2 regions of the Variovorax sp. 160MFSha2.1 genome follow, and region 2 is predicted to be linked to the other one. Evidence: riboswitches for the same ligand, from Rfam matches in the RefSeq annotation. Region 2 holds a riboswitch; the other holds the start of a gene.

Region 1 (3,005 bases), 3.2 Mb from region 2:
GGCGATGCAGCGGTCGGCCGTGGGGCCGAGCAGGCCGCTGGTGACAGTGCCGATGTCCTGGCCCTCGAAAGACTGCAGCACCGTGCCGTCGCGCACCGGAATGCGCTCCAGCGCGACGAGGCCCACGCGTTTGCGCTTCAGCGTGTCGTGGTCGGTGTGTCCGGCCGCGCCGGCGGTGGAGGCGGCGAGCTGCGCGAGCACCTTCGCGGCACCCGGAAAACCGCCTTCGCGCGCGCCGCCCGCGCGGCGCACCTTCTGCATCGCCCAGTTGAGCGAGGCCTCGACGGGCGTGGTGGTGGTGTCGATGTCGCTGCCGTAGAGGCAAAGTCCCGCCTCGAGCCGCAGCGAATTGCGCGCTCCCAGGCCTATGGGCTTGACCTCGGGCTGGGCCAGCAGCAGGCGGGCGAGGCGTTCGGCGTCGGATGCGGCCACCGAGATCTCGAAGCCGTCTTCTCCGGTGTAGCCGCTGCGGGTGACGAAGGCCGCAATGCCGTCGATCTGCACCGCTCCGCCCGTCATGAACACGAAGCGCTCGACGCCGGGCGACAACCGCGCCAGCGTGGCCGCAGCCTGCGGGCCCTGCAGCGCGAGCAGCGCGTTCTCGGGCAGGGGGCGCACCTCGCAGCGCGAGCCGATCTTCTTCTGGATATGGGCGATGTCGGCAACCTTGCAGGCGCCGTTGACGATCACGAAGATCGAGCCGTTGCCCTCGTTGAAGAACATCAGGTCGTCGAGGATGCCGCCCTCGTCGTCCAGCAGCAGGCCGTAGCGCTGCTTGCCGGCGGGCAGGTCGATCACGTCGACGGGCATCAGGGTCTCGAAGGCGGCCGCGGCGTCGGGCCCGACCAGGCGCAGCTGGCCCATGTGGGAAATGTCGAAGAGGCCGGCCGCGTCGCGCGTGTGCTTGTGCTCGGCCATCAGGCCCGCCGGGTACTGGACCGGCATCGAATAGCCGGCGAAGGGCACCATGCGGGCGCCCAGCTCCAGGTGGAGGTCATACAGCGGCGTCTTGAGAAGTTCGGTAGCGGGGGCGGAAGAAGCGGCCACGGGGCACTCCAAAGGGGCAGTCGAAATCCATGACGCAAGCCATGGGCCACCCCTGCTGTCCGCTTTACCTGAGAGATTCGCCCCACGATCGGGGTTTGCTCCTTCGGTGGGCCGCTGCTCCTGTTTTGGATGCGGCGGCCTCTCTCCAGCAAGGAAACGCCGGTTTTCACCGGCGCCTCGTCAGTCCTTTTGCCTGAGCGTTCGGGGGAAATTTGCCCCCTGCGCCTTCGGCGGCCCCGGCATGCGGGGCTCTCTCCTGACTTTCGAGAGTGTAGTTGATCGGGTATCGCTAGGAGAACAGACGGTGCATCGAGTCGATCGACTCCGGCCCGTACGCGACCACGCCAACGGGCACGGCGTAGTCGATGGCCTCGATGATCTTGCCCGCCCACACGGGGCTGAATCCGCCGCAGAGTTCGATGAGCTGTACACCTTCCCGAACCATCTCCTGCGCAACCTCGATACCTTCGGAGGCGGTTGCGACTCCTACGACCTTCATTCGGAACTTGTCTGTTCCCTGATGCTGGACAAATCGGTCTCCCGTCACGATGAATCCGAAACTTGTGAGAGCCATGGGCTTGTTCTCCCTTTATGCATTGATGAGCGTTGAGGCAAGCGGTGCCTCTGGCGGCTGCTTGCTCGGTTCAGCGTACACCTTGCAGCGCTTCGCATCCGCAAGATTCATGACCACCGGTTCCAGATGTCCGATGTACGGTCGGACACGATGAAGCAATGCCGAAGCCGCTGGCGTCGGCCGGCTTTTCATTCGCAGCGATTCGGCGCGCTCCGCAACGACCATCTTCTCGATGCGCTCAGCGCACCCACAGGTACCACGCCCCTGCGGCGACCGCGATCCACACGGCCACGACCAGCGCGGCGCCCCAGCGGCTGGTCGGCCTCGAGCCCGAGCTTTGCATCCAGGCATCGGCCCGCTCGCGGCATTCGGCGAGCACGGACGCGGGAATCAGCCGGACCGCGAGCCAGATCAGCCCCGGCAGCAGCAGCACGTCGTCGACGTAGCCCAGCACCGGAATGAAGTCGGGGATCAGGTCGATCGGGCTGAGCGCATAGGCCACCACGAAAACACCCAGCGCCTTCGCATACCAGGGCGTGGAGGCGTGCCGGCAGGCGAACCAGAGGGTGACGCCGTCGCGCTTGAGGCGCCTGGCCCAGCTGCGAAGGCGCTCGGACAACGAGGTGGAGGCGGGAGGCGGGGAATTCACCCGGCGATGGTGTCACAGGCCGTGGCGGCCATCGCCCCGATCGAAGTTCTCAGTGAATCACTTCGGCCGGCGGCAGCAGCCGGTCGATGCGCTCGCGCAGCGACTCGGCGCGCTCCGCGCCCGCGGTCTTCTCGATCTCGGTGAGCATCAGCGCGGCGATCGTCAGCATGGCCTCGCGGTCGCGCGCCTCGCGCAGGGCGTCGCGCATCTGCAGCGCGAACTTCGGGTCGCGGCGCACGAACATGCGCTCGCAGATGTCGAACAGGAACATGCGCGTGGTCGCCAGCGAACGCTTGCCGTCGAAGGTGTCGGCCGAGGTGGCGACCTGGATCGGCTCGACGGCGGGGATGGGCGAGGGCGCGGGCTGTGCGTGGGGCTCGGCTTCCGCCGCCGCGGCCTTCGTGCCCTGCAGGTAGCCCTTGTCGATCAGCGCCTGGATGGTCCGCTCGGCTTCGTCGCGGTTGGCGAAGAGGGGACTGAAGTCGGTCAGGGAGCGCCGGCCGTCGGCCATCAGCAGCAGGGCGCGTTCGCGCTGGGTGAGCGTGCGCTGTCCGCCCTGGAGTTCGTTGCGCGCCTTGTCGGTCTTGGTGGGAAACATGGCAGCCACAGCTTTGGGGAAACGAAGGCTGCAGCATGGTTGCAAGTGGTGACACCTTCGTGAACCGTTTGGCTTACAGGGCCATTGCGTCCCGCCTCGTCCGGGCGCCTGCATCAGCCGCCCGCGCTCTCCTTGCG
Region 2 (3,005 bases):
CTCGATACCGCGGAGTTGCCCGCTGCCGGCAAGGTGCGAGTCACCGTAACAGGGGCCGCCTATCAACCCAGTGGAAGTGCGCCGGTCGAAGTCGATCTGCGGATCAACGGCAGTGCCTGCCAAATCGTCAAGACGGGCGATTCACTGAGATTTTTCTGTGACCTGGAGATCCGGAAACTGCACGGCAGACCATTGCTGGATGCCGAGATATTCGTGAGCGGCGCCCACAGGCCTTGCGATGTCGCCGAAAGCGCCGATGCTCGCCGCATCGGCTTCGGTCTTCAGTTGCTGAGAGTCGACATGCTGCCGACGGGCGACAGCAGTCGTGACGGAAGCGAAACAGCGAGTGTTCGGCCTCAGGACGCGCTCGTGGAGTGAAGGCGGCTCGTCTTCGAGCCACCTGGGCGGGCTATGCCCGTGAACGCGAAATCCACCTCCGGTTCCAGCCCGCTCACGATCCGCGCGATCGACTTGCCCGAGCCGCAGGCGTGCGTCCACCCGAGGGTGCCATGGCCAGTGTTGAGGAACAGGTTCGGCAGCTTCGTCTTGCCGATCAGCGGGACATTGCTCGGCGTGGCGGGGCGCAGGCCGGTCCAGAACTGGGCCTGGGTGGTGTCGCCGGCGCCGGGGAAGAGTTCTTCGACGCGGCGCACGATGGCCTCGCAGCGCACGCGGTTCAGGTCGCGGTCGTAGCCGTTGAGCTCGGCGGTGCCGGCGATGCGCAAGCGGTCGCCCGAAGCCGAGGTGTAGCGCGAGAAGACGAGCTTGAATTCGTCATCCGTCAGCGAGACCTGATGGGCCTTGGAGGCGTCCTTGACGGGCAGGGTCACCGAGTAGCCCTTCGCAGGATAGATCGGCAACCGGATGCCCAGCGGCGCTGCGTAAAGCGGACTCAGCGAGCCCATCGCCAGCACGAAGGCGTCCCCGCGGATGCGCTGGAAGCGGCCTTCGCTGTCGGTGGCCTCGACGTGGTCGATGATGCCGCCGGCCTCGCGCAGCGCGGTGACGGTGTGGCTCATCAGGAACTTCACGCCCGCGGCGGCGGCCAGCCCCACGAGTTCACGCGCGAAGCGGTTGGCGTCGCCGGATTCGTCTTCGGCCGTGTAGGTGGCGCCGGCCAGCTTGGGGCGGATGTGGGCGAGGGCAGGCTCGATCTTCACGGCCTCGTCGGCCGAGATGACGCGGCGCTCGCAGCCCAGGGTGCGCATCTGCTCGGCGGGCTCGAGAGCACCGTCGAACTCCTTCTGCGTCGTATAGAAGTGCAGGATGCCCTGGGTGCGCTGGTCGTAGTTGAGGCCGGTGTCGCGGCGCAACTGTTGCAACATCGAACGGCTGTATGTACCCAGACGAACGATCTGTTCGATGTTGTGGCGGGTGCGCGCCGGCGTGCATTCGCGCAGGAACTGCAGGCCCCAGAGCCACTGGCGCATGTCGGCGCGCATGCGGAAGAGCAGCGGGGCGTCTTCCTTGCCCAGCCATTGCAGCACCTTCAGCGGCGCGCTGGGGTTGGCCCAGGGTTCGGCATGGCTGACGGAGATCTGCCCGCCGTTGGCGAAGCTGGTTTCGGCGGCCGGGGTGGCCTGCCGGTCGATCACGGTCACTTCGTGGCCGAGTTGCTGGAGGTAGTAAGCCGAAGTCACGCCGAGCAGGCCGGCGCCGAGGACGATCACGCGCATTTCAAGTACCTTTGAGGTTGCAGCGCTTGAATGGCGGGCGTGGATTGCTATTGAATGAATAGCAAAAACAACCGGACGACCGCAGTCCAAGTTGCCGCTCCCCCTGTCCTCGGTACCTGAGAGATTCACCCGCTGCGCCCGCAGAGGGTTTGCTCCTTCGGTGCGCCACATGGCGTGGCGGCTCTCCAGACGGCGTTTCAGTTGTTGCAGTACAGGCCCTTGCGAGGCCGACCTGAGCGTTTATGGGAGTTTGCGCCTTCGGTAGGGCCACCGGGTGGCCCGCTCTCCTGCAGTGGAGGCGATTGTAGGCGGAGCCTGCTCGGGCGCCAACCTCTGGATTCTCTCCCTTGGGCCAATGGGATAATCACCTGTTGATCTGCCGGACGGCGATCGTTCCACATAACTGCAGGGGACTTCATGATCCTGGTTACCGGCGGCGCCGGCTTCATTGGCGCCAACTTCGTACTCGACTGGATCGCGAACAGCGACGAGCCCGTCGTCAATCTCGACAAGCTGACCTACGCCGGCAACCTCGAGACCCTCGCGTCGCTCAAGGGCAACCCCAAGCACATCTTCGTGCAGGGTGACATCGGCGACAGCGCCCTGATCGACCGCCTGCTCGCCGAGCACAAGCCCCGCGCCGTGGTCAACTTCGCCGCCGAGTCGCACGTGGACCGCTCGATCCACGGCCCCGAGGACTTCGTGCAGACCAACGTGCTCGGTACCTTCCGCCTGCTCGAATCGGTGCGCGGCTTCTGGGGCGCGCTGCCGGCCGAGCAGAAGTCGGCCTTCCGCTTCCTGCACGTCTCGACCGACGAGGTCTACGGTTCGCTCTCCAAGACCGACCCGGCCTTCACCGAAGAGAACAAGTACGAGCCCAACAGCCCCTATTCGGCCAGCAAGGCCGCCAGCGACCACCTCGTGCGCGCCTGGCACCACACCTACGGCCTGCCGGTGCTGACCACCAACTGCTCGAACAACTACGGCCCGTTCCACTTCCCCGAGAAGCTGATCCCGCTGATGATCGTCAACGCGCTGGCCGGCAAGAACCTGCCCGTGTACGGCGACGGCATGCAGGTGCGCGACTGGCTCTACGTGAAGGACCACTGCAGCGCCATCCGCCGCGTTCTCGAAGCCGGCAAGCTCGGCGAGACCTACAACGTCGGCGGCTGGAACGAGAAGCCCAACATCGAGATCGTCAACACAGTCTGCGCCCTGCTCGACGAACTGCGCCCCCGCGCCGACGGCAAACCGTACAAGGAACAGATCACCTACGTCACCGACCGCCCGGGCCACGACCGCCGCTACGCCATCGACGCACGCAAGCTC

The links. A riboswitch is a leader RNA that binds a small molecule or an ion and turns the genes downstream of it on or off. The one in region 2 is predicted to bind glycine.
Region 1: it holds a riboswitch for glycine, as region 2 does, so the genes downstream of both, gcvT (glycine cleavage system aminomethyltransferase GcvT) here and ABL838_RS03970 (D-amino acid dehydrogenase) in region 2, are expected to answer to the same signal.

Annotation. Positions count from the first base shown of each region.
Region 1 is NZ_CP157624.1:4,176,510-4,179,514, reverse strand. Features, by position in the region: gene gcvT (glycine cleavage system aminomethyltransferase GcvT) at 1-1,047, opposite strand, end outside; glycine riboswitch at 1,093-1,206, opposite strand; glycine riboswitch at 1,219-1,316, opposite strand; gene ABL838_RS18985 (DUF6506 family protein) at 1,337-1,621, opposite strand; gene ABL838_RS18980 (YkvA family protein) at 1,860-2,270, opposite strand; gene ABL838_RS18975 (hypothetical protein) at 2,320-2,868, opposite strand; gene ABL838_RS18970 (hypothetical protein) at 2,982-3,005, opposite strand, start outside.
Region 2 is NZ_CP157624.1:928,303-931,307, forward strand. Features, by position in the region: gene ABL838_RS03965 (hypothetical protein) at 1-378, shown strand, start outside; gene ABL838_RS03970 (D-amino acid dehydrogenase) at 357-1,676, opposite strand; glycine riboswitch at 1,770-1,875, opposite strand; glycine riboswitch at 1,879-1,976, opposite strand; gene rfbB (dTDP-glucose 4,6-dehydratase) at 2,094-3,005, shown strand, end outside.